DNA from 3 places in the Mesorhizobium sp. P2_D6 genome. Region 1 is predicted to be linked to each of the others. Evidence: riboswitches for the same ligand, from Rfam matches in the RefSeq annotation. Region 1 holds a riboswitch; each other region holds the start of a gene.
The links. Region 1 has a riboswitch for thiamine pyrophosphate ahead of thiB (thiamine ABC transporter substrate binding subunit). Riboswitches for the same ligand answer to the same signal wherever they lie in the genome.
Positions count from the first base shown of each region.

Region 2: it holds a riboswitch for thiamine pyrophosphate, as region 1 does, so the genes downstream of both, AC1D1L_RS20410 (YkoF family thiamine/hydroxymethylpyrimidine-binding protein) here and thiB (thiamine ABC transporter substrate binding subunit) in region 1, are expected to answer to the same signal.
Region 3: it holds a riboswitch for thiamine pyrophosphate, as region 1 does, so the genes downstream of both, thiC (phosphomethylpyrimidine synthase ThiC) here and thiB (thiamine ABC transporter substrate binding subunit) in region 1, are expected to answer to the same signal.

Region 1 is NZ_JBFUEG010000004.1:115,659-126,212, forward strand. Features, by position in the region: gene AC1D1L_RS10205 (RNA polymerase factor sigma-32) at 100-963, shown strand; gene AC1D1L_RS10210 (caspase family protein) at 1,130-3,496, shown strand; gene AC1D1L_RS10215 (M48 family metalloprotease) at 3,557-4,963, opposite strand; gene thiQ (thiamine ABC transporter ATP-binding protein) at 5,300-6,052, opposite strand; gene thiP (thiamine/thiamine pyrophosphate ABC transporter permease) at 6,061-7,659, opposite strand; gene thiB (thiamine ABC transporter substrate binding subunit) at 7,892-8,899, opposite strand; TPP riboswitch at 8,944-9,060, opposite strand; gene AC1D1L_RS10235 (thiamine diphosphokinase) at 9,243-9,902, shown strand; gene AC1D1L_RS10240 (ABC-F family ATP-binding cassette domain-containing protein) at 9,904-10,554, shown strand, end outside.
Region 2 is NZ_JBFUEG010000009.1:131,650-142,203, forward strand. Features, by position in the region: gene AC1D1L_RS20380 (GcrA cell cycle regulator) at 201-893, opposite strand; gene AC1D1L_RS20385 (hypothetical protein) at 976-1,344, opposite strand; gene AC1D1L_RS20390 (LexA family transcriptional regulator) at 1,425-2,087, shown strand; gene AC1D1L_RS20395 (ABC transporter substrate-binding protein) at 2,245-3,252, opposite strand; gene AC1D1L_RS20400 (ABC transporter ATP-binding protein) at 3,249-4,037, opposite strand; gene AC1D1L_RS20405 (ABC transporter permease) at 4,034-4,870, opposite strand; gene AC1D1L_RS20410 (YkoF family thiamine/hydroxymethylpyrimidine-binding protein) at 5,127-5,735, opposite strand; TPP riboswitch at 5,726-5,838, opposite strand; gene AC1D1L_RS20415 (hypothetical protein) at 6,033-6,398, shown strand; gene AC1D1L_RS20420 (DUF2934 domain-containing protein) at 6,528-6,767, opposite strand; gene AC1D1L_RS20425 (hypothetical protein) at 6,861-7,064, opposite strand; gene AC1D1L_RS20430 (DUF1236 domain-containing protein) at 7,155-7,484, opposite strand; gene AC1D1L_RS20435 (DUF982 domain-containing protein) at 7,697-8,005, shown strand; gene AC1D1L_RS20440 (hypothetical protein) at 8,021-8,320, opposite strand; gene AC1D1L_RS20445 (hypothetical protein) at 8,478-8,750, shown strand; gene AC1D1L_RS20450 (PRC-barrel domain containing protein) at 8,847-9,131, shown strand; gene AC1D1L_RS20455 (hypothetical protein) at 9,234-9,383, shown strand; gene AC1D1L_RS20460 (hypothetical protein) at 9,516-9,737, opposite strand; gene AC1D1L_RS20465 (hypothetical protein) at 10,016-10,423, opposite strand.
Region 3 is NZ_JBFUEG010000014.1:30,875-41,428, forward strand. Features, by position in the region: gene hisC (histidinol-phosphate transaminase) at 415-1,524, shown strand; gene AC1D1L_RS24785 (LLM class flavin-dependent oxidoreductase) at 1,650-2,678, shown strand; gene AC1D1L_RS24790 (hydroxymethylpyrimidine/phosphomethylpyrimidine kinase) at 2,939-3,709, opposite strand; gene AC1D1L_RS24795 (thiamine phosphate synthase) at 3,700-4,305, opposite strand; gene AC1D1L_RS24800 (thiazole synthase) at 4,302-5,075, opposite strand; gene thiS (sulfur carrier protein ThiS) at 5,077-5,274, opposite strand; gene thiO (glycine oxidase ThiO) at 5,243-6,244, opposite strand; gene thiC (phosphomethylpyrimidine synthase ThiC) at 6,241-8,076, opposite strand; TPP riboswitch at 8,180-8,296, opposite strand; gene AC1D1L_RS24820 (hypothetical protein) at 8,325-8,561, opposite strand; gene queE (7-carboxy-7-deazaguanine synthase QueE) at 8,576-9,313, opposite strand; gene queD (6-carboxytetrahydropterin synthase QueD) at 9,310-9,666, opposite strand; gene queC (7-cyano-7-deazaguanine synthase QueC) at 9,666-10,364, opposite strand.

The DNA of each region.
Region 1 (10,554 bases):
CCAGGAAAAGTGGGAAACCGGTTTTCCGTCCGGGATTGCGTCAAGATAGAGCCAGCGGCCGCCAGGCCGTCCGAAAATGTCCGGGAGCAGGAGCGCGGCATGATCGAAGACACGGCAGGACGGACCATGGTCCGCGCGGCGATGAAGGCCCCCTATCTCGAGCGCGACGAGGAACATGTTCTCGCCTTACGCTGGAAGGAAGACCAGGACCAGCAGGCCCTGCACCAGATCACCGTCGCGCATATGCGGCTGGTCATCTCCATGGCTTCGAAATTCCGCCACTACGGACTGCCGCTCGGCGATCTGGTCCAGGAAGGCCATGTCGGGCTGCTGGAAGCGGCGGCGCGCTTCGAGCCGGAGCGCGAGGTGCGCTTCTCGACCTATGCGACCTGGTGGATCCGCGCCTCGATGCAGGACTACATCCTGCGCAACTGGTCGATCGTGCGCGGCGGCACCTCTTCGGCACAAAAGGCGCTGTTCTTCAATCTGCGGCGCTTGCGCGCCCGGCTGGCCAATGGCGCCGAGCCGATCTCCAACGCCACGCTCTATCGCGAAGTCTCGGTAGCGCTCGGCGTCTCCGAGGCCGACGTGGCGATGATGGATTCCAGGCTCTCCGCGCCTGACTCCTCGCTCAACGCGCCGCTCGCCGACGACAGCGGCACCACCGAGCGCATGGACTTCCTGATTTCGGACGATCCGCTGCCGGACGAAGTCGCCAGCGACACCATCGATTTCGAACGCCGCCTGCTCTGGCTGAGAGCAGCGCTTGGCGCGCTCAATGCCCGCGAACTCAGGATCATCGAGGAACGCCGGCTGACCGACGAGGGCGCTACGCTGGAAGCGCTCGGCGAGACGCTCGGCATTTCCAAGGAGCGTGTCCGCCAGATCGAGGCCCGCGCCATGGAAAAGCTGAAGGTCGCGCTGGTCAAGCAGAACCCGGAATTTCAGACGCAGGCAGCCTGAAATTCCCGGTTGGCAGCAGTATTAAGATATTTTCCGATCAGCACATAAGGCCAGCACATCAGATTTCCTCGCCTCTCATTCGCAGATTGTGAATTCTTTAACAGACCTGCTGAGCTGCAGGGTGTCTGTTGGGGTTCACCAGATCATAGCGGATGAGGATTTTGCCATGTCGCGACTCTGCGTGTTTCTTGCAGCTTTGATCCTTGTGACCCTGACGACTTTCGAGGCTAGTGCCGATCGAAAGGTTGCTTTTGTGATCGGCAATTCCGAATACCGGGAGCTTCCGGCGCTCAAGAACCCGGACAAGGACGCCGGAGACATCGCAAGCACGTTCCGGACGGCCGGCTTCGACGTTTTCGTCGCCAAGGATTTGACCAGGCTTCAGTTCGAGATGCGTTTCCGCACCTATCTCGCGGCGGCCGACGGCGCTGATCTCGCCGTGGTCTATTATTCGGGTCACGGCTTCCAGATCGGCGGCGAGAACTTTCTCATCCCGGTCGACGCCACGCTTAAGGATGCGGCCGACGTGGAAGTCCAGGCAATCAAGCTCGACGACATGTTGCAGCAGTTGCGCTCGAAATCGAAAATCCAGGTGATCATCCTCGACGCCTGCCGCAACAATCCTTTTCCGCGTAAGAACTATTGGCTTCGCGACCAGCTGATCGTCGCCAGCGGTAGCGGGTTGGCGCAGGTGAAGGGTTCAGAGAACGCGCTGATCGCCTTTGCCACCGAGCCGGGAGCCGTTGCCTATGACGGGAGCGGCAATCTCAGCCCGTTTTCCTCCGCCTTCTCCCGTCGCGCGTTGGCGCCGAACCAGGAGATCAGGGCTGTCATGGCCGCCGTGCGCCGCGATGTGGTCAAGGCAACCGGTGGCAAGCAGGTTCCATGGGAAAATTCCTCGCTTCTCGACGATGTCTTTCTGATGCCCCGCGCCAACCGCCCGGCGCTGCCGCCGGTGCTGGAGAAAATCGTGCCGTCCGGCATCGGGCCAGTCGCGCTGGATCTGCCGGCGCCAGTAGACGTCGATGGTGGCGCGATCAGCGTCAGCATCGAAAGCCTGCCGGCACTCGGACGGCTGACGCTTGATGGCAAGCTCTTGGCCATGGGCGAAAGGATCGAGGGCACCGACCTGCCGCGTCTGCGCATGGACGCCCCCGCATTGGCGGGTGGGCAGGAACAGGTGGAAACGCTGGCCTACACCACGCACAACGAGTGGGGCGGCGAATCCCAGGGCGTTCTGCTGTTGCGGATCAGAAACGGCGCGGGCGCCGAGGGCGAGCAGCTCGTGGCCTCGCTCGCGGCCGAGCACAAGCAGCAGGTGGTTGAGCGCGGCATTCGTGTCGCTGACGCCGCCGAGGCGATCGAAAACCACGACATCGAAATTCCCGTCGGCGTCGGCCCGATCCCGCTCAAGCTGGATTTCCCGACCAAGGATCCATCGATCAGCCTGGAGCTTGCAAGCTATCCGGCAACCGGGACGCTGTCCCTGCCGGACCGCATCCTGTCGCCTCAATCGAGCCTGATGGCCGACGATGTCGACAAGTTGCGCTACGAGGCGCAGATCGGCTCCGCGACGCCGGTCGAGATCGGCTTTCAGATCCGTGCCGACAACGCATCCAAGCAGGCGATGCTGAAGCTGTCACCAAGCGTCGATCCCTGCGATCGAGCGGCGGGCGAGCCTCTCGACCTGCAAGGCGTTGTTCCGGGCCGGCTGGCGAACGAGATTGGCGACGACGCGGTTGAACTCTGCCAGGCCTCGGTGAAGGCCTATCCGGACATTGCCCGCTTCCGTTACCAACTCGGACGGGCGTTGCTGGCCTCGGGCAAGGTCAATGAGGCCAGGCAGGCAATCCAGCAGGCCGCCGACAAGGGATATGTTCGCGCGGCTTTCGCGCTCGGCTCCATCGTCTCGTCGGGAATAGGGACGGCAGTGGATCCCGAACAGGCCAACCGCCTCTACTCAGAAGCATCCGAAAAAGGTGACCCCTACGCCATGGCCGCGTGGGGACGCACCCTGTTCAATGGCCGAGGCGTCCAGCGCGATACCGCCAAGGGATTGGACTTTCTGCTCAAATCTGCGGCGATGGGGCATATCGATGCCATGAACGATCTCGCATCGATCTTCATGGAAGGTCGCAATGGTGTTCCGGCTGATCCGGACCGCGCGCTCGCATTCTTCAGAGCCGGGATGGAGCGGCAAGAGATCTATTCCCTGGGTGTTCTCAGCACTCCGAAGCGGGTCGCCTTGGCGATTCCGGCGTGCAAGGTCCGGCCCCCGAAAATCATCACGAAAATAAAGGTGGTTCCCATACCCGCGCCAAGACCGAAGGCCCCAAAACCAGGCAAGCGGACAGCCGCGGCAACCCCGGCCAAACCCGTGCTGCAAACCGGCCGAATGGCCTGGAGCGGCAACAACGGTGATGGTTCCGAGCACCGTTCTGCACATTCCGGTGATGGCGAGAACACCAGTAGCGAAGGCACCGATGGCGACAGCGGTACCGATACTAACACTGACACCGACAGCAATCTCTGAGAGTGGCAGTGATCTCAACTCTACATCGCACGCGCAGACACTATCGAACCGGCTGCGCTGCTACTTGTCCGTAACGATCTTGACCTTGTCGCCGGCCGAAACCGAGGCGCCCGGCGACATCGCGTTGAGCACCCTGAACAGATCGAGCTTGCGGTCGACGCCGACCATCTGCGCCGACAGCGATCCCATGGTCTGGCCAGCCTGAACGGTAACGACACGGATGTGCAGTGGCTTCAGCGCCGCCTTCTCGGCAGCACTCAGGATACGGAACGAGCCGCTGACCGAACGCGCCACCGGATCGAGCGTGGTGCTTGCCGAGGGCGCCGCCGTCAACAGCCGGTAGACCTGGCCGCCGGCGCGGATCACCGCAATGTCGAACTGCCAGCCGTCGGCGCCGGCATGCGCGGTCGCCGCCTCATTGCCGTTGATCGTCTCCTGGCGCACGCTGGTCTCGTCGAGACCGGCCACCCAGCCGCTTCTGATATAGTCGGTCAGCGCACGATCCTTGTCGATCGACACGCCGTCGAAGCGGATCGCCATGTCGCCCGGCCCGGTCGCCGTCACCGCTGCGGCCGTATTGTCGATGATGAAACCGTCCGGCACGGTGAACGATACGCCGAGCCCCGGATGCAGGAAGGTCTGGCCGCGCACATAGCCTTCTTCCGGCGTGTCGCCGTAGAGCAGGCCGTCAATGCCAGCCAGGAAGGAATCGCGGTCGCGCGTGCCGACGCCCGGCGCACCGAACTGGCGGGCGTGGCGCTGCGCCAGATCGATACGCTGCGGCGTGTTGGGGTGCGTGGCCAGGAAGTCGAGGCTGGCATCGGTGGCGCCGCTGATCGAGCGGAAATCGGTATAGGCCGACATCGACTGCAGGAAGCGGCCGGCGGCATAGGGATCGTAGCCGGCTTCGCCGATCGACTTGATGCCGATGGCGTCGGCCTCCAGCTCCTGGTTGCGCGAGAACTGCGCCAGCCTGAGCTTGCCGCGGATCAAGGCCGCCTTGGCGGTCGGGCTGTCGCCGAGCACATCGGAGACCACCTTGGTCGCCAGGCCTTCCTCGGCCTCGAGCTGCTGGCGCTGCAGGCCATGGTTGGCGGTGACGTGGCCCATCTCATGCGCGATGACGGCGGCGAGCTCGGCCGAATCATTGGCCAGCGCCAGCAGGCCGCGAGTGACGTAAAGATAGCCGCCCGGCAGCGCGAAGGCGTTGACGTTGGGCGAATTGAGGATGGTGATGCGATAGGTCTGGGTCGGATTGGCCGACACCACGGTCAGGCTGCCGACGACCTTGGCCACCATGCGCTCGAGCTTGGGATCGGAATATTCGCCGCCATAGGTGGCAAGGATGCGCGGGTGCTGCGCCTTCGCCAGTTCGGCGAGCTTGCTGTTGGCGGCGACATTGTCGACCGTGATCGGCTTGTCGGAAGGCTGGAAGCCGGATTCCTGCACTTCCGGAGGCGTGAACATCTGGCAACTGGCCAGCGCCACGGCAAGGCCGGCCAGCGCCAGGAAGCGCGCCAGCGGTCTGCGTCTCAAAGTGTCAGTGCCGGTCGACAGCACGGCGTCCCTTCAGTTCTCGGCGCATGACCTGGACCCAGGAGTCCGCGCCAGCGAAAATCGAATTTTTCGGTGGCAATCCTGCACAAATCAAAAAACCTACAGCGTTTTACACACCCGGATGGATGCGGCGCTGTAGGGGGCAAATCACGGCTCGTGCCGGACCAATACTTAGGCGGACCTAGCCACATCAGTTGGACCATGGCAAGCAAGCGCCACATCACCTGTAGCCGGTTTGGTCGTAAATTATGTCCGCTTCCGGGCAATATCGCGTGATCCGCCCGAACTTGCGCCGATATAGCGCCGAAACGCTTCAGGACCAGTGCCGTCGAAAAAATCGGCGGCAGATCCCGTTGAGGCAACGCTGCCATTGTCCAGAAAAACCATCTGCTCTCCGATGCGGCGCGCGTCTTCCGGCTGATGCGTGACGAACAACACCGTCATAGCCCGCTCGGCATGGACGCCGGCCACGAGGTCGAGCATGTCGTCGCGCAGCGCGGGTCCGAGCGAAGCGAACGGCTCGTCGAGCAACAGGACCGGCCGGTCGCGCACCAGCACGCGGGCGAGCGCCACCCGCTGTCTTTCACCGCCGGAGAGCTCGCGCGGCAGCCGCTTTTCCTTGCCGGCAAGGCCGACACGCGCGAGCGCCTCCGCGATGGCCGCGCGATCGGTTTGCGTCAGGCTAAGCGAGGGCGAGCGGCCGAGCCCGACGTTCTTTTCCACCGAGAGATGGGCAAAGAGGTTGTTCTCCTGGAACACCATCGAGACCGGGCGCGCCGAAGGCGCGGAAGCGCCAACATCGGCGCCGCCGATCAGCACGCTGCCGGATTGCGGCGTCTCGAAGCCGGCCACAAGGTTGAGCAGGGTCGACTTTCCCGAACCGCTCGCCCCCATGATGGCGGTGATTTTCGAGGCAGTGAACTCGACATCGAACAGGAACGGCGCCTCGCCATAGCTGAACGAGACCTTGTCCAGCCGCACGACCGCGCCTTTTTCCATGGCGGAAGTCACGATTTTTCTCCTCGTCCCAACCAATCCGCGGCGACCACCAGAGCCAGGCAGACCGCCCCGAGCAGCAAAGCCAGCCCGGCGGCGTCGGCTGTGCGGTAGCTGCCCATGCGCGCCAAGAGGAGATAGGGCAAGGTCTGCACCGAATCGCTGCCGAACAGCGCGATGACACCAAGATCGCCGAGCGACAGCGCCATGGCGAAGGCAAAGCCGGTGGCCAGCGGCCGTCGCAGCGACGGCCAGTCGATCAGCCACAGCCGGCTCCAGCCCGAAATGCCGAGCTGCGCGCACAGCTTTTCGTGGCGCTCGCTCGCCGCGTCATAGGTGGGGCGCATGGCGCGGATGGCAAAGGGCATCGCCATCACTCCGTTGACGGTGACGACCATGACGGGCGCGATGGCAAAGACGTCGCTGACCGTCCGCAACAAAAGGAACCAGCCGGCGCCGATGACGATGGGCGGCACGACGAGGACAAAACCGGCGCCGGTGTCCGTGGCGTGCTCGAGAAGCGGGCGAGCGCTGCCACGGCGGTGCAGGGACAGCGCCCGGCGCGCCATGATCAGCGACAGCGACAGCACCACCGAAAGCAACGCCGCCAGCAGGCCGAGAATGGCGCTGGTCAGCGTCGCCTGGCGCACCGCGCTCTCGCCAGCCAGCCGGCTGAGATCGGCGCCAAGGCCGGATGCGACGGTTGCCGCCATCGGCCCGGCGACGAACAGCAAGGCGAGCACGATCAGGGCCGCGTTGAGCGCCGTTTCGACCGGGCCGGCCGAGAGATAGCGGCGCGGCGCCACAGGCAGGTTCGCATCCCCGGTCACATTGGCGCCAAGCCGCGTCAGCGCCAGCACGACGGCAAAGGTCAGGGCAATTTGCAGCACTGTCAGTGTAACTGCCCGCGCGGGATCGAAATCGAAGCGCAGCGCTTGGTAGATGGCGACCTCCAGCGTCGTCGCCGCCGGCCCGCCGCCGAGGATGAGCACGATGGTGAAGGAGGTGATGCAAAGCATGAAGACAAGGCCGGCGACGCCCGGCAAAGCCGATCGCAGCACCGGCCATTCGATCAGCCGGAAGGCTGGTCTCGCCCCCATGCCGAGCTGGCTTGCCAGCCGCCATTGATCAGCAGGCACCGTGCCCAGTGCCTCAAGGAACAGCCGTGTTGCCAGCGGCAGATTGAAGAAGACATGAGCGACGAGGATGCCCGAGAGGCCATAGATATCGGGCCAGCTTTGGCCGGCGACCCCGGCGAAGTAGCCGGCCCGGCCATAGAGCGCCAGTATGCCCAGTGCCGCGACAATGGCCGGCAGTGCCAGCGGCACGGTGAACAGTTGCAGGATGAAACCGCGGCCAAAGAAGCGCGGATGCCGCGACAGAGCACGGGCGACGAAGAGCGCCGGTACGACGGAAAGCAGCGTCGAAAGCACTGCTTGCCAGAGCGTGAAGCGGACGACGCGCAGGAGATAGAGATCGAAGGCGGACGCAGCACCGCGGAGGTCGTGCGCGCCTTCGAGGATGAGGCCGGCAAAGGCGCCGCCGATCAGCAGCGCTATTGCGCCGAGCGCAACGATGCCGGCGGCGATGCGGGGGTCAGAGCGTTGCACGCCGGACCGCCCAAAAGATCTTTAGCGGGCGTCGCGTTTCTTCGCGCCCCCCTCTGTCCTGCCGGACATCTCCCCCACGAGGGGGGAGATCAGCAGTTTCCGCGCTCCGCTCAAAACGTTGGAGGTTGGCGAAAGCCGAGGCGACACCCAATCTCCCCCCTCGTGGGGGAGATGTCCGGCAGGACAGAGGGGGGCGTCGTAGAGCGGTCATCTTCCGATTATCCAGCCAAAGCTACTTGCTCATCACCGCCAGCCACTCATCCACCCAAGCCTTGCGGTTGGCCGCAACCTCTTCCGGGCTGAACAGCAGCGTCTTCGCCGGCTTGACCAGTTTGTCGAAGGCCGGATTGAGCGGCTTGTCGGTCTTGCCTGCCGGGAACATCCAGTTGGTCTCGGGAATTACGTCCTGGAATTTCGGCCCGGTCATGAAGGCCAGGAACTTTGCCGCCAGCGGGTTTTTCGCGCCCGTGGTGGTAATGCCGGCGACCTCGATCTGCAGATATTCGCCTTCCTCGAAGGACGCCGCCTGATAGCGCTCGGTGTTCTCGGCCACCATGTGGTAGGCCGGCGACGTCGTGTAGGACAGCACCATGGGCGCCTCGCCCTTGGTGAACAGGCCATAGGCCTCGCTCCAGCCGGGCGTCACCGTCAGTACCTTAGGCTTGAGCTTCGCCCAGGCCTCTGGCGCCTTGTCGCCATAGACCGACTTGACCCACAGCAGCAGGCCAAGACCCGGCGTCGACGTGCGCGGATCCTGGATGACGATCTTGTCGGCGGCAGCGCCTTCGACCAATTCCTTCAGGCTCTTCGGCGGGGTCTTCAGCTTCTCAGTGTCGTAGACGACGGCGAAATAGCCATAGTCGAAGGGGACGAAAACATCGTCTCTCCAGCCGCCCGGCACGCTGTTTTCAGCCACCGCGCCATGCGGGACAAACAGGCCGGAGGCCTTGGCCTCGGCGGTGAGGTTGGTGTCGAGACCAAGCACGATATCGGCCTTGGTCGAGGCCCCTTCGAGCTTGACGCGATTGAGCAGCGCAACGCCGTCGGCGACCGAGACGAAGTCGACGCTGCAGCCGCATTCGGCCTCGAATTCCTTCTTCACCGCAGGACCCGGGCCCCAATCGGCAGTGAAACTCTCATAGGTGTAGACGGTGAGTTTTTCCTGCGCGGACGCAGGCACGGCGAGAAGCAAAAAAGCAAGACCCAGGGCTGGGACAAGACGGGACAAAAACATGCGCATCGGCACCTCCTTCATTCGTGTTTGAAAGGAATTGAGGCGTCGGTCTGTCCGAAGCGTCTAATCCCTCCGCCGGTACAAACCGGATCAGGTTCAGCGGGTTGGCGAGACTGCCTCTCAGCCGACCCGCGAAAACATCGCGTTCGGCACCCCGTTAGAGCGTTTCGACACATAGGGCCGGCCAAGGTGCCACGCAAGCGGAACTTTGCCAGAGCATGATCCGAAAAGTGGGAACCGGTTTCTCGGACGAACGGGAACCGTTTTGTCCTGAGATCATGCTCCAACAAAAAGCTAGCCAAGGCTCGGCCTTCCGTTTCGCCGGCGGGGCTGGTAAGGGCCACCGGATATGAGCACATTCACCATCCTGCTTGGCGGCGATCTCATCCGCACGCCGCGGCTCGACCGCCAGGTCGAAGGCACGCGCGTCATCGCCGCCGACGCCGGCATCGGCCATGCCCGGATGCTCGGCCTGATGCCGGAGCTTTGGGTGGGCGACTTCGATTCCGTGCCCGCGGACCTTCCCGCCGATCTCGCCGCCGTGCCGCGCCAGGTATTTCCGCCCGAAAAGGATAAGACCGACGGGGAGCTGGCCATCGCCGCCGCACTGGAGCGCGGCGCCACCAACCTGGTGCTGGCCGGCGCTTTCGGTGGCAAGCGCGCCGACCATGCGTACCTTCATCTGGCGCTCAGCCTGCGGCTGGCCGAGACCGGCACGAAAGTGCTGTTGACCAGCGGCGCGCAGGAGGGGGTGCCCTTGCTGCCGGGCAAGGCCGGCTTCGACTACGCCGACGGCACGTTGTTTTCCGTGCTCGGCTTTTCCGATCTTTCGGGCCTCACCGTGTCCGGCGCCAAATGGCCGCTCGACCATGTCGAGGTTGCCTTCGGCTCGTCGCTCACCATCTCCAACGAGGTCAAGTCAGAGAAGACCGGGGGCCGGCTCGAAATCGCGCTCGGCCATGGCCGCGCGCTGCTGCTCGCTCATCCCTATCCCTTGCCTGAAAGCTGACATGGCCCCGCCCCTTCTCAACCTCGACGGGATAAGACTGACCTTCGGCGGCACGCCGCTGCTCGACGGCGCTGAACTCACCGCGTCCGCCGGCGACAAGATTGCGCTCGTCGGCCGCAATGGCTCCGGCAAGTCGACGCTGCTGAAGATTGCCGCCGGGTTGATCGAGCCGCAGGACGGCGAAGTCTTCCGCCAGCCTTCGGCAACGGTGCGCTATCTCCCGCAAATGCCCGACATGGATGGCTTTGCCAATGTGCGCGCCTATGTCGAGGCCGGGCTTGGGCCGGCCGACGATCCCTACCGCGCCACCTATCTGATGGAGCATCTCGGTCTCGCCGGTACGGAGAACCCCAACGATCTCTCCGGCGGCGAGGCGCGTCGCGCAGCACTTGCTCGTGTGATGGCGCCGGAGCCTGATATTCTGCTGCTTGATGAGCCGACCAACCATCTCGATCTGTCTGTCATCGAATGGCTGGAAGAGGAGCTTGTCCGCACCTCGTCGGCGCTGATCGTCATCTCGCACGACCGTCGCTTCCTCGAACGCGTCTCGCGCGCTACCGTCTGGCTCGACCGCGGCCAGACCCGCCGCCTCGACAAGGGCTTTAGCCATTTCGAGGAATGGCGCGACCTTGTGTTGGAAGAGGAAGAGCGC
Region 2 (10,554 bases), on a different contig from region 1:
GATTGGCAGTTTCCGCGGCGGCGCCTTTTTGCAACGTTGGCGATTGGCGAAAGCGGCGGCGACATCCGATCTCCCCCAAGTGGGGGAGATGTCCGGCAGGACAGAGGGGGGCGCTGTCCCGCCGACCTGTCACTGCTCATCGCTTCGCCAGCGCGCACCGGAGCCGATGCCTGGCGATCAGCCCTCGCCGAAACTGGTGCCTACACCACCTCCACCACAGGCCGGTGGAAGCGCGCCTGATGATATTCGCAGTAGCTTTTCAGCGCCCTTGTGCGCAGGCCGCAGCACAGCATGTCCGGTCCCGGCCGGCTGCCTGGCTCATCATTTTCGAGGTCTTCCTCCAGCGTCAGGTCGAGCGGCGCGCGGCAGCGGTCGAACAGGCAATCGATGAAGCGCATGGCGGCGACATGCGGCTGGCGACAGATGGCGGCGGGGCGCGGCGCCGGCATCTTGAAGCGGTAGATTTCGCCGTCGACCACCAGTCGCCCCTCGCCCGGGATCGGGCGTGCCGGCCGAGGCGGCGACAGTGGCTTGGCCGGTGGCTGAGGGGCCGGTTTGGCGACCGGCGCGGTTGGTGCTGCCTGCTTCGAAACGTCTGGCTGCCTTACGGGCTTGTTCGGCTGCACCGGGGGATTCTTCCCCGCGGTGTTCTGGTTGGCCGCACTCGCCCTTGCCGCATTCTTCCTGGGTCGGCCGCCGGACCGGCCGCCCTTGGGATTGGCAAAGTCGATGGTCTTCAGCGCACTGTTGCGGTGGACGATGCCGATGATGGCGTTGCGCGAGACCGGGCGGCCGCGCAGCGCCGTGAAGCGGATGGCGATCCTGGCCGCTGACAGGCCATCCCTGAGCCAGACGGCAATCTCCTGCAATTCGGTCTCGGTATAGGCAGTCATGTCGGATCCATTGATTTGCGCGCAAAGGCAGCGCTCGGCCTGAGGGCCAAGGCAAAGGTTCAGAACGTCGGGTTTGGTATTGTCAGGCGGTGCTGGCGGCCGGCAGGGCGCCTACGATATGCCGCAATGCAGCTTCCGCTGCCGCTTTGGTGAGGGCGGAAACCGCCCTCCCCGTCAGCCGGTCAAACAGGATGACCGTGCCGTCTTCCGTGCGGATACAGGAGATGCCCTGCCCGCCGGAAGCAGCCCTTGGCGCACCGGCGGCGCCATCGGGCAAAAAGGTGGCCGGAGCCGGGAGAGGAGCGGCTCCGGCCGTTCCGATCGACAGGGGGAGGCCGACCGGATCCGGGGCAAAAGCCCCGGTTGGCGTCCGGACCGGGGAGGAGGACGGCCCGGACGATTGGAGAAAGCTGACGATGCGTGCGGAAACGCTTGCGGTTTGTTTGATCATGCGCTAAGCGTACGATATGTACGAAGCGTACGCAAGCAAAATCGTACGTATTGGACGATAAATTTCAGGCAATTTGTACGATGCAGGAACCGAGGCACAGATTGCAGCAGGCACGGGCGGAGGCGGGTTATGCCTCGCCGAGCGACGCCGCGCGGGCATTGCGCGACATCAACAAGAACACGCTGATCAGCCACGAGAACGGCAACCGGCCGCTGTCGCGCAAGGCGGCGGAGAAATATGGCCGCCTGTTCGGCGTCGACCCCGGCTGGCTGTTGTTCAACGGTGAGGGCGGCAGCCTTGCGAGCGGCCATTTCGGCTTTGACGAGGCGGGCCGGCAGATCCCGATGCCGTCGCTGGCCACGGTCGACGTGCCCATCGTCTCGTGGATCAGCGCCGGCGAACTCGGCAGCCAAGACATGGTGGTCAATCTCAGCGATTATCCGACCATTCCCACCACCGATCTCGAGCAGGGCCAGTGGATTGCGCTGCGCGTCGACGGCCCGTCGATGAACAAGATCTCGCCGCCGGATTCGATCATCTTCGTCAACCTGCGCGACAAGCGGCTGGTGACCAATGGCTGCTACGTCATTTCCGACGAAACCGGCCAGGCCACCTACAAGCGCTATCGCCCCAACGAGAACCCGCCCTTCCAGCCGGCCTCCTACATGGACATCCCGCCACCGGCACTGGAAGGCGCCATCACCATCATCGGCCGGGTGAAGCGCTCAATGATCGATATGTGAGCGCCAATCTCCCCCCTCGAGGGGGAGATGTCGCCGAAGGCGACAGAGGGGGTCGCCGCGCGTGAAGCGCCGACTCTCCATCTGCAGGGTAAGTCGAGCACAGTCGGACCGACCCCCTCTGGCCGCTTCGCGGCCATCTCCCCCTCGAGGGGGGAGATTACGCTCCCAAAAACTCGTTCGTAAAATAGGGTCCAAAATCCGGCCTTTCCTTCAGCACCTTGCCATCACCATCGAGCAATATTCCGGCACTGAAGAGGTAGCCGCCCATCGCCTCGACCTTGGCCTTGTCGATGGTGCCGATGACGCCGTCCTGGCTGCGCAAAAAGTGCCCGTCGACCAGCATCTTCAGCGAGGCGTGGATCAGCGCCGGGTCGGTCAGCGCGTCCTTGTTGGACGCGATCAGCAGGTCGCCGGCTTCTTGCGGATGATCGACGGCGAATTGGTAGCCGCGCCGCGTTGCCTCGACGAAGGCGGAAGCCGTTTTCGGGTTTGCCTGGAGATAGGCATCGCTGGAGGCGATGACGGTAGTGTGCTCGTCGGGCACACCATAATCGGCATAGCGGAAGCCGCGTTGCCTGATGCCCTTCAGCTCGGCATCGACGCCTTCCCAGGTCGAGACTTCCAGCGTGAAGTCGACCGAGCCGTTGGCCAGCGCCTCATAGGCCGAGGTGCCGAGCGTCACCGTCTCGAAACTGCCCTTGCCGCCATCGTGGCGGATGATGGTCGAGATCAGCGTGTTTTCCCAGGCGCTGCCGAAGCCGCCATAGGTCAGGCCGTCGAGATTCTTCGGGCTCTTGATCTCGCTGCGATCCGCGTTGAAGACCAGCCGGCCGGTCTCCTGCTGCACCACGGCGTAGACCGCCTTGAGGTCGGCGCCGGCGGCGCGCTGGGTGAACAGGCCGACGCCGGCAATGCCGAAATCGGCGATGCGGTTGGCGACCAGCGTGCCGGCGCCGGTATCGCCATAAGGCAGGATGTCGACGGTGAGCCCGGCCTCGTCGTAAAAACCTTTGTCGCGGGCCACGAACAGGCCGATGTGGTTGGTGTTGACGGTCCAATCAAGCGCGACGGTGATTTTTTGCGCGGCAGCATGAGCGCGCGAGGCCAGCGGCAGTCCGGCAGCCAGCGTTAAAAGCAGCGCTTGCCGGCGGGTGAATTCGGTCATGATAAACTCCTTTGAACGGTCTGCGGGAACGAGGCTCGGTCCGCTCCGGTATCGAGCAGCGTGTCGAGGATTTCGGCTTCGAGTACAGCGGCCTGGCGCGCGGCGTCGCTGCCGGTGGTGCGCGGGCGCGGCAGCGGCACGGTAATCACGCTGATGATGCGAGCGGGCCGTGACGACAGGAGATAAATGCGGTCCGACAGGTACACCGCTTCACGCACGTCATGGGTGATCAGCAGCGCCGTCCAGCGATGACGCTGCCACATGCCTTCCAGCCAGCGCTGCATGGCCGCGCGTGTCAGCGCATCCAGCGCGCCGAAGGGCTCGTCGAGCAGCAGCATGTCGCGTTGCTGCACCATTGTGCGCAAAAGCGCAGCGCGCTGACGCATGCCGCCGGAGAGTTCCGCCGGCCAGGCGCGCTCGAAACCGGCAAGGCCGAATTCGGCGAACAGCGGCGCGACTTGCTCCCGCGCCGTCCGTCGCGGCATGCCCTGCACTTCGAGCCCCAGCGTCACATTGTCGATGACGCGCCGCCACGGCATCAGCGCGTCACGCTGCGGCATGAAGGCGAAATGGCGACCATGGTCATCGAGTGGCGCACCGTCGAAACGCATGTCGCCCTCGCCTTTCAGCGCACCGGTGAGCAGTTGGAACAGCGTCGACTTGCCGGCGCCGGAGGGGCCGAGGATGGACACGAACTCGCCGGCCGCGACATGAAGCGAAATGCCCGCGAGCACCTCCAGCGCGCCGAAGCTTTTGCTGATATCGCGGAGTTCGAGCCGTGTCATTGGGAGCTCTCTCCCGAAGGCTTGCCGCCGCGGCTCTCGCTCCCCGCATTTTCCCAGGGCATGGCGAGGCGCTGGATGAGCACCGCAAGGCCGAACAAAGCAAGCGTGAGCGCCGCGCTGACGGCGACCGCTGCGAGCACCAGATCGGGGCGGAAATTGTTCTTGGCGTTGAGCATATAGATGCCCAATCCCTTCGCCGCCCCCGCATATTCGGCGAAGATCGCGCCGACCACGGCGTAAGTAATCGAGATCCTCAAACCGGCGAAGAAATAGGGCAGCGCCGAAGGCAACCGCGCCAGCCAGAAGATGCGCCAGCGCCCTGCCCCCATGGCGGCGAGCATCTGGGCAATCTCCTTGCTCGTTGCAGCGTAGCCTTCGACCAACGCCACCATCATCGGAAAGAAGGTGACGAGTGCGACGAGCAGGATTTTCGGCATCAGCCCGAAGCCGAACCACAGCACGATGAGCGGCGCGATGGCGACCAGCGGCAAGGTCTGGCTGACGATCAGCAGGGGGAAGAGCGCGCGGCGGAGCGGGGTCAAAAAATCGACCAGCGCCGAAAGCACGAAAGCAGCCACCAACGAGCAGGCAAAGCCGGCAAGCGTGGCGCGGATGGTGGGAAGCGTATTGTCGGCAAGAGCAGCGCGATTCTCCCAGGCTTGCAGCAACACGCGCGACGGCGCCGGCAGTATGGTGGGCGCTGCGCCACCATAGCGGGCGTAGAGCTCCCAGGCCGCGAGGAGCAGGGTGAAAGAGATGGCTGCGGGGATGGCCTTGGCGATGGCGGCGGCTGATCTCCCCCCTTGAGGGGGAGATGTCGCCGAAGGCGACAGAGGGGGTCGCCGGCCATAGAGCGCCCACGCCTTGCCGATGCGAAAAGAGCGTCGGCGCTCCACGCGCTGGAACCCCCTCTGGCCTGCCGGCCATCTCCCCCTCAAGGGGGGAGATTCACTTGCATCGCGGTCTTCGCCAATCGCCAATGGCTCCCCTCCTCTTTGTACTGAGGGGTCGGAGGCATCTCCCCCACGCGATGGGTTGAACGAAACAGCCACGGCAAATATCCTTGATGAACGACGCCTGAGCCGCGGCTCAGGCGGCGCTCGGGCTGTTCGCCGAAATCGTGATGTCGAGGGTGACGTGGCCGGCGCCCGGGCCGAACCGGCAGAAGGCCTCAGTCAGCGTGGCAAACACCGCGCCGGCATCGCCACGCAGTTTGGTGCAGAAGTTCTTCGAGCGTTCAAAGACGCCGGACTGCTTCAGGAAATCGATGCAGCCATAGATCTCGTCCATATGGTCGCCCGTGCCCATCACATAGAGCGAGAACTGCGCCGCCACCGGCTGGTCGGTCGATGGCGTGGCCTGGACGGCGCGGATCGCGGCGACCTTGCGCTCGTCCTGCGCAATGGCGGGTCCGCCGATCTCGTCGGAGCGGCAGATCGGATCGTCGGGCTCACCTGGACAGCCGCGCGAAACCGCAGCCGAAAGCACGCAGTGCTTGCCGCTTTTGGCGGCCGCCACGAACAGGTCGCGCATGGCTGGAAACAACACCTCGGGCGGCCCGACCAGAAGCGTCGAGATGTCGTCGGTTTCGATCCTCAGCCGGTCACGCCAGGGATCGAGCGCGCCAAGCGCGCCAAGGATGACGCCGACGAAATCGTCGGTCATGGGATAAAGGGAAATCTGTGCACCGGAAAACATCGCCCGCCTCGCTCCGCTGGTATTATCCAGATCAGCTTTAGAGTCCGAAGGCTTGCCGCCCTCATCTCAGCCCCGACCGTACGGAGCACCCCTGTGGATGGGCGGGTTAAAGCACTGTTCGAGGCATTGGGGAAGAGTATTTTTTCGACTGTCATCGCGAAGTGTGTTGGGCCAGGTTTCTTGGCTTCAGGAAAATCCGCATCATTTCGAAAGTTGAATTCGTTCAAATTGTACGCGTCATCCTTGACGAAATGTCGTACATAAAGTACGATATTTCCTTTCAACAAGGGGAGTTCCGTGAGCACAGCGAACCATGGCGCCTTCGCCGACCTCTCCCGCCCGCTGTTGTCACTGCCGCTGCTGCCGCCCCTGTCGTTCGACCAGCGCGAACGCGTTGCCGGAGCATGGCGAATGGCCAGCCAGGACATCGCCGACGATATTCGTTTCATCCGCCAATATTTGAAAGTGATTGCCGAGAAGGACGAGAGGCTGTCGACCGGCACGCTCGTTCACAGCCGCGCCTATGTCGAAGCCTGCGCCGGCTGGCTGCCGCAGACGGTGGCGCGCTATCTGCGCCACCTGCGCCAGATCACCGAATGCGAACTGGTCATGACAGCTGCCGGTATCCGCTTTGCCCTGTCGAGTTACGCCTGGGAGTCATAGGGTATCACGCGGTCTTCATACACAATGAATTGCGCTCCCCGTGGAGGCGCAATTCGTCAGGTTAAGAGACCCTGGCGGGCCGAACGGCGACGTCCAGAACGGGGCCGCCCAGGCGAATTCTGCCCTTGCCTATTTCGACTTGGCCTTGCCGGACTTTGCGGCCGCCGGCTTTGCAGCCTTGGGCTTGGCGTCGGCCTTGACGGGCTTCGCAGCAGCCTTCTTCGCCGTCTTCTTCGGTTTGGCGGCCGAACCATCTATTTCGGCCGTGGCCTGTTCCCAGTGCTCCTGATGCGCGCCTTCCGGGCGGCCGGCCTGTTCCCAAATCTCATGTGCGCGCTGGCGAATGCGGTCCTGTTTGTCGTCCGTCACTTAAGCCTCCGTGGTTGGGTCCGATGGTTAGGTCCAGATTCCACGAAAACATTAGCCGAAATTTGAGCCGGCGTCTTGAGTGACGAGCTGCTTTCAACGCGGATCGGAAACGACCGCAACGCCGAGCAGCGCCGCTTTCTTGGTGATCAGCCCGGCGAGGTCGGCATCCGACCGATCCGTGCCGGTGCGCTCCCGCAAGAGCGCAATCGCTTCCTTCATCGACAACAGCGCGGTGCTGCGCTCAGCCAACAGCTTGTCGCAACACGCCGCCACGTTGGTCTCGACATGCGGCAACATGAGCAATGCTCCTTTCATCATTCGGCCCTGCCGCCCTTGTTGGGATGAACGACAGGGCCGTATTGGTGGTTCGGTCAGTTGTGGCCAGCGTTATTCGACCACCTCAACGATCCTGCGCGTGCTGGGATCGACCAACACTGTATGGTTGTCGACCACAGCGTATCTGTACTGAACGTCAGGAACCTCCTGCAGCTCGACAGTGTCGGGCAAGGCGGAGCCGACATTCAATTCGACGCCGAGAAGACTGACCGAGGCCAGCGGATGTTTTTTTACGTATTGGTGCACGACCGTGCGCTGTTCGGGGGTGATGATCACCTGCTGCTGCGCCGGCTGCGTCACAATGACCTCGTCGGCCGCGGCAACACCGAGACCTGCGATCATGGCGAGCCCGGCGACTACTGGAATAAGGACGGTTTTCATCTTCGTCTCCTGTCGTTGTTTGCGAGCTCCACCGCGTTCCCGCACGAGGCGAAAACAGCACAAATCGCGATGGCGGGCTCCGGGAGGCAAACGCCTCTCGTACGGTCTTGTTCCGTAAGTGGAGACTAATTGATCGGCCCGACCAGCCATTATTGCCGGAACCGCACCGGCATGATTCGCATTGAAGGACGATCCCTCAGGAGACTTTCAAAATGGACGATATGCGGCTGCAAAGTCCCGTGGCAATTGCCGTCGGCGCCGGCTTCCGACGCGACATCACCACGCTAGCCGAGATGCAGAATTTTCTTCGGGAATGGCCGCACGCCAGGCGCGGCAAGATTTACGAAACGGCGCTGAGGGCCTGCGAAATGGCCAGGGCTGGACACGTGACCAAGGACCAGGCGCGGCGGGCTTTCGCAGCCTTTACCGAGGCGGCCGGCATTGCCTGGACCGGCATTGATCCGGTGACGGCGCTGCGCCTGGCCAAGGCTGGACCTGGCCGGCCCCGGTCCACACTGTAGAGACCTCAAGCGAGATCATTGCTTCGGTGGCTGCACAGGCACCTCGCCGGGCTTGATCACCGGTGTTTTGCCCTGGTCCGGCGGCGGCTGCGTCATGCCCTGGTCACCGCTGGGCGGCGGCTGCAGCACGCCGCCGCAAGAACCAAGATCGGCGGTCGAATTGCCATTGCCGTCATCGGCGGGAGGCGGCTGCTGGCCGCCATCCTGGGGCTGCGCCTGGCAAGGCGCGGGAGGAGCACCCTCGTCGCTGTCTTGCGCGGCGGCAGGGCCGGCAAGTGCCAGCAGTGCGCACGGCAAGAAAACAAAGATTTTCATTGTCCGGTCTCCGTCTGGAATCGTCTTCCTTTTGGCAAATGCAGCCCAGCGGCAATGGTTCCCCGTGGTTCCCAAGCAAGGTGGACCGGTTTCGGGAACCTGCGTGCCGGCGGCGAGTTCCACCTTCTCGATGCAGGCACCGACCAGGGAGAAAATTATGGACCCGCGTAGAAAACCAAACGACGAAGTGGAAGCCCCGACGCCGCGCCAGCAAGACTGGGATGCGTTGCGTGGCGCAAGGATCCTTCCCGACGGGGCAGATGAAGAAAGCCTGCCGGACACCACCGGTGTCGAGAAGGAAGGCGGCCTGCCTGCGGAAGATGACGACAACCCCTATCAGGACAGTGACGATGCCTTGCCCGACGATGCCGAGGAAGCCGCCATTGGTCGCGACCCGGCGCGGCGCGGTGGTCCTTTCGACGAGGTGTAGGCTCGAAGCAGTCTGCACCGGACTTTCGTGGCGTTTTACCGGAACTCTTCGTCTGTTCGCTGGTTAGGAAATTGTCCAACCCAGAGGAGACCGGCCATGGATCATACCAATCACGCACGACTTGCCAGCACGGAACTGACGCCCGACATACTGGAAGGCGCGACCATCTATGGCCCTGACGACGAGAAGATCGGTTCCGTCGATCATCTGCATGGCAGTCAGGTCGTTATCGACGTCGGTGGCTTTCTTGGCATCGGCGCCAAGCCGGTGGCGGTCACCACCAGCCAGCTTGATTTCATGCGCGACGAGGATGGCGACGTCCACGCCGTCACCAGTTGGACCAAGGACCAGCTCAAGGCGATGCCGGAGCATCGCGACTGATATTTTCGAAGGGTCCGGCTGCGGCCAGGCCCTTCGTTAGGCACGCCAGGTGCGCCCTGGCGGTTTGGCTTCAGCGGCGCTCTGGTGATCAGGGAGAGACCGATGATCAGAAAACTCAAATCAGGGAAATACCGCCTCTATTCGCGCAAGGTCGATGAAAAGACTGGGCGACGACGCAACCTCGGCACCTTCGACAGCCGCGAGGCGGCCGAAAAACACGAACGCGAAGTCCAGTATTTCAAGCGCCATTGAGACCGCTCCCCGGCCTCTTCAGCGCGCAGCAGTCGCCCGACGCTGAGCGTGTGCTGCGTGCACGCTCCGGCACCGACGGCGGCCGGCCGGGCAATCGTCGGCGCTTGAGGCCGACGGGCGCGCGAGCGGCCTTCAGTTCGACGCGGAATCGCCTAGCGCTTCGGTGAGGAAGGACGCGGCGATCAGGTCGTCGGCGTCGAGGCGTAGGGAGCCTTCGCTACCCCCCATAATGGCTGCGACCTTCTGGAAGGTCTGCATCTCGTATTCGGTAATCCTGGCATTTTGCATCCTGGCCTTCAGATCGGCAACGCGTCGGCCCAGTGAGGCGGACGTTCCGATTTCTCTTTTCGACATTGGCGTCGTGCTCCTCCCCCAACCCATGCTTGGTTTTGCCCTCTGCCCGCTTGGCTGTACCCATGGCTGCCTATTTATAAGGCAGCACGAATACAGTCGCGGCAACGCGCAGTATTGGGGAAGGTTCCAGCGTAAAATGGTCACGAAATAATACGGGAGGGCCGGGAGTCTAGAACCGGTGACTGGCGCCGCAACCAGGGGCTGCGGCCGTCAAGCCACCCCATCCCCGCGTCGCCGTTAGCGACGCAGGTCGGACTGCAATCGCGTTGCGCGATCGGTCAGCGAGAGGGCGACGGCACGCCGGAGACCGAGCGCGCAGTTTCTGGCGAGAACACCACGACAGCGAAGACCAGAACGGCAGCGGCGACGATGAGTGAGCCGCCGGCAACGACAGGCTCAATCGCCGGGTTTCCCTGCAACATCACGTAGAGCGCCGGCAGCATGATCACCACGCCAACCGTATAGAGCCAGTAGTGAACCATGGCGATGCGGCGCGCCGCCTTTTGCGGATTGAGCGCGTAGTAACCGCCGAAGATGGCGCTCGTCACCCAGCCCAGCAGGTTGATATGCGCATGCGCCGGGAAGGCGCCGTGATCGCCTGAGATGGCCATCTGCAGGCCGGCCGCAATTCCCAATATGAGGAACACGATGGCGGTTTTGAAAAAGAGCTCTGAAACCTTAGGCATGTCGTTCTCCCCCGATGCCGTTTACCCCAGTATTGCGAAGGCTACACTTAGGAGTGAAGATTTTCCATACCGTACTTGGGGTTAGTAACGCTTTTTCCCTAGGACCGGCAGTTCCCTCGGCCCGTCAAAAA
Region 3 (10,554 bases), on a different contig from region 1:
CGCTGGCGCCTCCCAGCGCAGCCTCTTTAAAGGTACGAGTATGTCAAATCGCGAGCGTGTCATCGCGGCCGTGAAGAGATGGCTCGGTGCAGACAAAGGCGGCGCCTCCTTGGACTGACGCCGCGCCAGATTGGATACACGCTGAGGAAATACGGCATCAGATCAAGCGTCCTTGAAAGGCTGACCGAGGCAAATATCAGGGACAAATCAAGCGTTGGTGGTTGGCGGAGCCTTGGCCCGATGACGAGTGGATGCGGACTGAGCGTCGGGCCAATCCGACCCGGGAGGACAGCCCGCCCGACCTCGCGGGGTCAATGTGCTGACAACGGCGGTGTGAATGCACTGTTGGTCGGCCATGTGCTCTAGACCATCAGTTCATCCCGGATTCCCTCTGCGACTGAAACGGAGAAAAACATGTCCGATGCAAAACTTCAGAGTGTGCTGTCGTCTCTTTCGCAAGTGGCGAGACAGTTAGATGCTCTGCCATCCGATACACAAGCGCCGGATTCAAGTTGGGTAAAACTAAACACGAATGAGAACCCCTTCCCGCTTCCGGCAATCATAATGCAAAGTGCGATTGCAGCTCTCGAACGGCAGTATCTATATCCAGAAGACGATAACATCAGCTTGAGGGAAGCAGCCGCGAATGCCTACAGCGTTTCCATGGATCAGGTGATCGCCGGCAACGGATCGTCTGAACTGCTTGGACTTGTCTACAGAGCATTCCTTACCCCGGGGGATAGCGTGGCGATGATGTCGCCAGGCTTTTCGTTCAACCGCAAACTTGCAACGTTGCAGGGTGCTCAATTTGTCGAAATCGAATTTAGCGAAGATCATTCCTTGCCGATGGAGCAATTGCTCTTCGGTCCTGCAAAGGACGCCAAGTTCATTCTGCTAGCCAATCCGAACAATCCGACTGGAACGTTCGTTCCGGTGGCCGATATCGAACGCCTGGTAGCGAAATCGGACCGCTTGATCGTGCTGGATGAGGCCTACGTCGACTTTGCACCCGAGAATGGTCTACGCCTCATCAATCGCTATTCGAACCTTCTGGTCTTAAGGACATTTTCGAAAAGCTATGCTGCCGCCGGCGTTCGCGTCGGTTTCGGTTTCGGTCATCCTGAAATTATCGGCAGGCTACGCAACATCCAGAACGTCTTCAACATGAATGTGATCGGGCAGGCGGTTGGTATCAGCGTCCTTGCGCACCGCGCCGCCTATGCAGACAACCACAGACACATCAGGCATGAACGACGGCGAGTGATGCTCGCGCTGTCGCAACTTGGATTTTCCGTAATCCCTTCCCACGCAAACTTCTTGCTTGCCCGCGTGCCAACGGGACAGGACGGCTCATGGTGGCAATCAGCCTTCGCAAGGCAAAAAATACTTGTTGCCGTCTTTCCAGATAAAGGTTTGGAAAATTACATCCGCGTCAGCATCGGTACAAAAGAGCAAATGGATGCGTTTCTTCGTGCCGCTAGTCGTATTATCAGAATATTGAATATGTCAACACCCCCGCATTAGGTTGCTAAGGCTCTGCTTTAGCATTTCGCAGGCAATAATCCGAGCGATTACACGGCGAGAAATCTTTAAATTGCTTGGAATACGCAAGCAACCTGACTTGTTGCGTCAAAAATGGAGACAATATCATGGATAAGGCCTTTCCTTCAGGCCTAGCTGTCGGAATCTTCGATCATCTGGACGAGGACGGCCCCGATATCGCCCGACAGTACGAAGATCGCCTGATGTTAGCGGAGGCGTGCGATCACCTTGGGTTCTATGCATATCATCTCGCAGAGCACCATTGTACCCCACATGGGAGAGGTCCCTCACCGAATCTGTTCTTGTCGAGCGTAGCCCAGCGAACCCGGCGCCTTCGTGTCGGCCCGTTGGTAATGCTGCTTGCCCTCTATCATCCGCTACGTGCGTTCGAAGAGATCTGTATGCTGGACCAATTGAGCGGTGGCAGGCTCGAACTTGGGATAGGGCGCGGCTCGCTCCCGATCGAATTGGGTTACTTCGGGATTGGCTCGGACGCGGCGCCAAACCACTATGCGGAAGCCAGCGAAATTCTTATCAATGCGCTGAAGGGCGGCACGCTATCCTATCAAGGTCGCCATTTTGAGTTGAACAGCGTTCCGCTGACGCTAAGAACTCATCAGCGTCCACATCCGCCGACTTGGATCGCCACCAATCGACCGGAATCGGCAGTCTGGGCCGCTGCGAATGGCGTGAACATCGCGTGCGTGGGACCTTCCTCTTCCGTTCGAAGAATCACTGATGCCTTCCGCGCCGGTCGAGAGCACACCAGTGAGGCGGACGACCAAACGCCATTTCTTGGATTGCTCCGCATGGTCGTGATTGGGCGTTCTGAAACAGATGCACGTTCACTCGCCGCACCTGCTTACGAACGGTGGCTAAAGAGCTTTAAATTCCTTTATGATCTCAATGGCATGCCGTCTCCACCAAACCTGCCGCTGACCTTCGATGCAGCAATCGAGAAGGAATTGTGCGTAGTAGGAACGGCAGCTTCTGCGGGACAAGCTCTTCTTGATCAGCTGGAAGCGGCAGGTGCAAACTACCTCCTTTGTCAACCGGCGTTTGGGAATCTGTCGTTAGATGCTTCCCTATATACCGCAACGGCGATTCAATCCGCAATTATGGCTCGAGTTGGCTAACCCCGGTTCGAACGTTCGCTCACCCAACAACGTGCCAAGCGGCATGCGGTCGCTAGCGACGACTAGGTGCGGGTTTCGGATGACCCATCAACCTGTTGGCACAGAGGCATGCGGCTCCTTCTCAAAGCGGCGTGTTGTTCATGGGCGAAAGCGACCGTGTATGCCGCATTTTCACCCCTCGGATAGGGCCTTCATGTCCTAGAAGTAGACCCACGATCGCCTGCCAGACTTGATCGGAGCGTTGGATACGTTCGGCCCGATCAGCTTATCGGCCCGATGTCCTTCGATCCGGCAAGCGCATCGAAAACATGTTGCTTGGCTTGGCGCACGCTCGCTTCCAGCGACGCTCCAAGAGCAAGCGAGGCGGCGACTGCGCTGGCCATCATGCAACCCGTTCCGCGCATCCCACGCGGCAAGCGGGGCGCCTCGAACCGAACTGCAGGTTGGTTCGGCTGCAAAAGCACGTCGACGCAACGGGTTCCTTGTGCATGGCCGCCCTTGACGAGTACGGCGGTCCTCACCGTCCTCGATAGCTCTTCAGCCTGACGACAAGCCCCTTCTTCGTCCGCGGCCGGTGACGAGCCGGTAAACGCAGCCAGCTCGACCAGGTTAGGCGTTACAAGCCGGCAGATCGGCATCAGATCGTGGCGCAGCATATTAATGGCATCGTCCGCCAGCAGATTGCGTCCCGAGGTAGAGGCCAGGACCGGGTCGAGTACCACAGGCACTTGGCAGTTGACCAAAACAGCGCCGACTGCCTCAACAGCCGCCGATGTCCCAATCATGCCTATCTTGACGGCCGCGACAGCGTTGGCAGCGAACGCGGCGCGCATCTGAGCGGCGACAAGCTCCGACGGCACAAGCTTGACGTGCTCGACAGCCGAGTGCGTCTGGACTGTCACGGCGGTGATGGCAAGACAACTGCGCAGCCCGAAGGCGGAAACCGTTTCTATATCGCGGGCAATTCCAGCTCCACCGCTGGAGTCCGACCCGCCAACGACAAGCACATGGGGTTCTCGCCTCAGCGCCATCGCTCCGTCTTTTCGATCCATTCTCGTGTGCGCCCTTCGGGATCGGCATTCAGCGTGATGTCGGTGACCACCGCCGCGCTGTCGGCGTCAGCCGCGAAAACTCCGTCGAGCCTGTCAGGGTTGAGACCGCCAATCGCGACCAATGGGATTGGCGCTACCCGATGCTTCCACTCTCTGATCCGTTCGAGCCCCTGCGGCGCCCATTTCATCTTCTTCAGGATGGTCGGGTAGATGGGCCCAAGCGCGATATAGTCAGGCTCGGCGGCCATCGCCGTGTCCAGTTCGACACCATCATGCGTGCTCAGTCCGAGCCTCACGCCGGCTACCCGAATCCGCGAACGGTCGGCGGTTTGCATATCCTCCTGACCGAGATGAACGAAGTCGCAGCCTTCCTCGATGGCCAGTTGCCAGTAATCATTGATGATGAGCTGGCACCCGTATCGAGCGCACAAGGCCTTCGCTGTGCGGATCTCAGCGCGCAATCCGGCTTCGCCCATGGTCTTGATGCGAAGCTGCACCAGCTTGACGCCGAGCGGCACCAGCCGATCGATCCAGGCTGCACTTTCGACGATCAGATAGAAGGGATCGAGCTTCATGAAAAAACTGCCCTGCCGAATGTCGGTGTCGATGGCACGGCGACGTCACGCGGTTCAAGCATTCCCGAAATGAAGGCTTCGCGACCGGCGGCGACCGCCTTGCCGAACGCACGGGCCATGCCGACCGGATCGGCCGCCTTGGCGACCGCCGTATTCAGGAGCACGGCGTCAAAGCCGAGTTCCATGACGGTGGCCGCGTGCGACGGCCGTCCGAGCCCCGCATCCACGATCAGCGGGACGCCAGGGAGATGGCCGCGCATCGAACGCAGTGTCATCACGTTGACCGGCCCGAGGGCGGAACCGATTGGTGCGCACCACGGCATCAAGACCTTGCAGCCCCCCTCCAGCAGCCGCTCGGCGACGACAAGGTCATCGGTGGTATAGGGGAATACATCAAAACCGTCCTCGCACAGGATGCGGGCGGCTTCGACCAGGCCGAACACGTCCGGTTGCAGCGTGTCGTGGTTGCCGATCACTTCGAGCTTGATCCAGCTCGTGCCGAAGACGTCGCGCGCCATTTTCGCAGTGGTCACCGCTTCCTTGACGGAATGACAGCCAGCAGTATTGGGCAGGATTCTGACGCCCAGCGAGCGGATCAACGACCAGAATTTCTCGCCGGCCCGACCGCCTGCCGTCTCACGGCGCAGCGAGACGGTCACCACCGACGTGCCCGATGCCTTGACCGCATCGGCAAGGATGGCCGGCGAAGGATATTGCGCGGTGCCGAGAAGCAGGCGGGAAGGAAGCGTCGTCCCGAGAAGCTCGAACATGCTAGCCTCCCTGCATCGGCGAAAGGATTTCGATCCGATCGCCGTCGCTCAACCGGAATTCCGCCCGGTTGGCTTTGTGCACGAGGTCGCTGTTGACGGCGGTCGCCAGCCAATCGCCCTCATAGTCGAGCGCGGCAAGCAGCTCGGCCAGGGTGTTGGCGGCAACCTCATGCGCTTCGCCGTTGACCAACAGTTTCATGAGCTAGCTCCTTAGTTCCGTCATGATTGAAAACCAGGTCGGCCGCCTGGCGCGCCATGGCGGGCGCGAGAAGAAAGCCATGGCGATAAAGCCCGTTGATCGCGACGGTGCTTCCACATGCCTCGACACGCGGCAGGTTGTCTGGAAAGGCCGGGCGAATGCCGACGCCGGTCTCAATGATGTCAGCTTCGCCGAATGCCGGATGGAGGGCATAGGCGGCCCCCAAAAGCTCCATCATTGAACGAGCCGTGACAGGTCCAGTGGACTGGCTCTCGATCATCGTCGCGCCGATCATGAAACGGTGGTCGGTGCGTGGCACCATATAGAGCGGAAAGCGCGGATGAAGCAGGCGGACCGGGCGCGACAGCGAGACATCAGGCGTACGCAGGATCAGCATCTCGCCACGAACGCCACGCAGCCTTCCATCGACGGCGGACATTCCCGTGCAGTCGATTTGACGACCGAACCCGGAAACAGCCGGGGCATCGGCGCAGAAGTGGAATTCGACTCCCATCGCCGCCAGCCTGTCATGAAGTGCCGCCATCGCCTGGCGCGGGTCGAGATGGGCTTCGTCGGAGAAGAGCAGTCCGCGGCGGAAGCGGCCGGCGAGGTCAGGCTCGAGCAACGCGATTTCATCCTCATCGACGCGCCGATGACCCGACGTGCGGCTGGCGAACCGGTCGAGTTCGCCCGCATCGCGCGGCGCGGCCACGACCAGTGTTCCGGCCCGCGTCACCTGCCCGGGCGTTGCCGCCTCCCACCAGTCGGCGGCATCGCGTCCGAGATCCAGCACCGGTTGCTCGGCGCTTTCGCGCTCGCACCATGGCGCCAGCATGCCGCCGGCGAACCACGACGCATCGCCGCCGAGGCCATGTCTTGTCTCAGCAACTGTCACCGCCGCGCCGCGCGTGGCGAGTTCGAAGGCGACGGTGAGGCCGGCGACGCCGGCCCCTTTGACCAGCACCCTCATGACCGCTCATGCGCCTCCGGCACCAGCGGTGTGCCGGTCTCGTCCGCCGGCACGTAGAGATCGCCGCCCTCGCGGTATTTCGCCGCCATCGCCGCCATGCCTTCCTTCTGTGCCTCGGCGCGGATGTCGTGGGAAATGCGCATGGAGCAGAATTTCGGCCCGCACATCGAGCAGAAATGTGCCAGCTTGTGCGCCTCCTTGGGCAAGGTCTGGTCGTGGAAGGATCGCGCGGTTTCGGGATCGAGCGACAGGTTGAATTGGTCCTCCCAGCGGAATTCGAAGCGCGCGCGGGAAAGGGCATCATCCCTGACTTTCGCCGCCGGATGCCCCTTAGCCAGGTCGGCGGCATGAGCGGCTATCTTGTAGGTGATCACGCCAATCTTGACGTCGTTGCGATCGGGAAGGCCGAGATGCTCCTTGGGCGTGACGTAGCAGAGCATGGCGGTGCCGAACCAGCCGATCATGGCGGCGCCGATACCTGAGGTGATGTGGTCATAGCCCGGCGCGATGTCGGTCGTCAGCGGTCCTAGCGTATAGAACGGGGCCTCGCCGCAGACAGCGAGCTGCTTCTCCATGTTCTGCTTGATCTTGTGCATTGGCACGTGGCCGGGCCCCTCGATCATCACCTGGCAATCCTTGGCCCAGGCAATCTGCGTCAGCTCGCCGAGCGTCTCCAACTCGGCGAATTGCGCCGCGTCGTTGGCATCGGCGATGGAGCCCGGGCGAAGGCCGTCGCCGAGCGAAAAGGACACGTCATAGGCGCGGCAGATGTCGCAGATTTCGGCGAAATGCTCGTAAAGGAAGCTTTCCCGGTGATGGTGCAGGCACCATTTGGCCATGATCGAGCCGCCGCGCGAGACGATGCCCGTGACCCGGTCAACGGTCAGCGGGATGTAGTGCAGCCGCACGCCGGCATGGATGGTGAAATAATCGACGCCCTGTTCGGCCTGTTCGATCAGCGTGTCTCGGTAGACCTCCCAGCTCAGATCCTCGGCAATGCCGTTGACCTTTTCGAGCGCCTGATAAAGCGGCACCGTGCCGATCGGCACCGGTGCATTGCGCACGATCCAGTCGCGGATGTTGTGGATGTTGCGGCCGGTCGACAGGTCCATCACTGTGTCGGCTCCCCAGCGGATCGCCCAGACCATTTTTTCCACTTCCTCGGCCATCGAGGAGGTGACCGCCGAGTTTCCGATATTGGCGTTGATCTTCACCAGGAAATTGCGGCCGATGACCATCGGTTCGCTCTCTGGGTGGTTGATGTTGGCGGGAATGATCGCCCGCCCGCGCGCCACCTCGTCGCGCACGAATTCCGGCGTGACGAAGTCGGGGATCTCGGCGCCTAAGGCCTCGCCGTCGCGCTCAAGTTTGCCACGCAGGATCTCGCGGCCGAGGTTCTCGCGGATGGCGACGAACTCCATTTCGGGCGTGATGATGCCGGCGCGCGCATAGGCAAGCTGGGTCACCGCCTTGCCCTGCTTGGCCTTGAGCGGCCGGTTGCGAATGGGAAATTCCGGCGTCAGGCGCTCGCCTGCGGCGAATCCATTGTCTTCCGGCCGGACATGGCGGCCGTCATAGGCTTCGACATCGCCACGCGCCGTAATCCATTCATGGCGAAGCCGGGCGAGGCCTTTTTCGATGCTGGTTTCGACTGTCGGGTCGGTATAGGGGCCTGATGGATCGTAGACGATGACGGGCGGTTCGCCCGCCGTCGGATGGACGGAGATTTCGCGCATCGGCACTTTGATGTGCGGATAGAGGACGCCGGACTTGTGGATTTTCCGTGAGGCAGGTAGCGGTCCCGTCGAGACGGCTGGGGTGAGGGCATTCATCTTGAGGCTCCTTTGCTCATGCATTGGAGACCCAGTTCTGTGCCGGAAGGATGAAAAGACGCTTTGGTCGACCTGCCGCAACAGGACCTCGGGCGTAAACTCCCGCCAAGCGCTTACACCGTCCCTACGCCAGTATGAACTGGATCAGGTTCAACGGGTCACTGCGCCGCGAAAGCCAGCAGTATCTCAGCCCCTTGCCGGGACTCCCCTGGTGAATGCGTCGAATTGAACGGGCCGGCGCTGTTTTGTCAAGTGCATTCGGCCCGCGGCGATGATCGGCGACCAATCAAATCCAGCGGAAAAGCATGGTAGTATCGAGAGCAAGTCACGCCCAGACGAGCGGTGAAGCGCCCCCAATAAGGCGAGCCCTCATGCGGATTCGGTCCCTTTTCCAGCACGGTGTTTTCGGGGCTTTCCGGAACGACGCTGCTGCCGCCCAGTTGGGTGAGATTGCTATAGATGTCTGTCTTGCGCGTCGTCGGCAATCCTTCCCCTTCGGCTAGACGCCCCGTTTGTTTCCCCAGAGCAGAACATGAAGCTGCGGCAGTACACGCGCCTCGAACCACCTGTCACGGGTCACCTTTTCAACCAGCCATTCCATGCGCCTCATCACACCGGCCATGTCGATGAACGCGTCTTCGTCGCCGGGACGCGGCGGCGTGTGATTGCCGGGCTGCAGATAGACGGGTAATTGCGGGTAGCGCGCCGCGGCGTCTTTGGCATAGGCATAGTCATCATCGTCGAAGACAACGAGCTTGAGCGCCATCTGCGGCTTATACTGCGCCGCCTCTAAGCAGGCGTCGAACGCGGCCCAATCTGTCGTCATTTCGCTTGAGGGCGGCTTGGGGCTTAGTACCAGCACGTCGAGATCCGCGAACCATTGCTTAGACACCGAGCCTTGGGTTTCCAATGCAAAACGGTAGCCCTCACCATGCCCGCGGTCGATCAACTGGCTAAGCGGCTGGATGGCCGGATTGCCGCCCGACAGCGATACCATCACGGGCTGACCGCCGGAAAGCGCAATGACCTTTTGCCAAACCGCGTCGGGAGACATCATCTCCCAATCATGGCGGAAGCGACGGTCCACCGCATGCAGGCTGTCGCACCAGGAACAGCGATAATCGCACCCCCCGGTTCTTACGAACACCGTCGGCAAGCCGATCAGCACGCCTTCGCCCTGAATGGTCGGCCCAAAAATCTCGCTCACCCGGATTCCGGGATGCAACGCGCAAGTCATGGTCGGTATTCCGCCCAGGTTTTCGGCGTCTCGCTCACCCGCACGGCGGAGGTTTCGGGTAGCCGCACCTTGCACCAGTCGTAGAAGTGCCTGGCCAGACATTCCGCTGTGGCATGGTCATGCCCCAGCACGTCGTTAAGATGCCGATGGTCGAACGTCCCATCGATGTAGTGCTTGAACGCCGCCAGATCTTGGTAGTCGCGCACAAAGCCGTGTTCGTCCAGTTCGCCACCTGAAAGCTCCACTACGACGATGTAGTTGTGGCCGTGCAGACGTGCGCACTGATGATCTGGTGGCAAGGAGGTGAGCTGATGCGAGGCCGAGAAGTGGAACTCTTTGGTAATGCGGAACATCACGCGCTCCTTGTCTGGATAGCGTGGAGCCAGAAGTCTGCGTCCTCATAATCTGTCGGGTCGGTGATGCCGGCCAGATCGAATGCTTCGCGCCGTTCGACGCATGTCCCGCAGCGACCGCAATGACGTGCACCGCCCTTGTAGCAGGACCACGTCGCCTCGAACGGTGTGGCGTACTTTGCCCCCTCGCTGACGATGTCGGCCTTCGACATATTCACATACGGAGCGTACAGGCGGATATCGGCGTAGCCTGCGAGGGCATGGTTCTGCATCGTCTGAAAGGCGTCGATAAAAGCGGGCCGGCAATCGGGATAGATGAAATGATCTCCGCCGTGGACGGCAGTGGCCACCGCATCGGCCTTCTTCGCGGCGGCAACCCCGAAGGCGATGGCCAGCATGATGGCGTTCCTATTCGGCACCACCGTGATCCTCATGGAGTCTTCGGCATAGTGCCCGTCGGGCACGTCCACATTATCAGTCAGCGCCGAGCCGCTCAGGTTCCGGCCAACATCGCGGATATCGACGATCTGGTGCGGAACAGCCAGCCGCTTGGCGCAGATAGCGGCAAAGCCGAGTTCCTTTTTGTGCCTCTGGCCGTAATCGAACGAAAGCAGGCCAATGAGTTTCTGCTCGGTCGCCACCTTGTGAGCGAGCGAAACAGAGTCCAATCCGCCGGAGCAGATGACGAGGGCATTCATGGTTTGAATCCTTGTTTTGACCGGGTAAGGCTGCGACCGGAGATTTCTCTGCGTTCCCACTACTCCACGGAGCCGGTTTTGTGAATGGGGTGGACGCGATTGAGCGCACGTACCTTGTTGTCAGCGTCCCCAAGATGACTTGCACGCGACTTGTCGCGTATCTTCGACCGCTGGGGTGCTGACGCCGGCA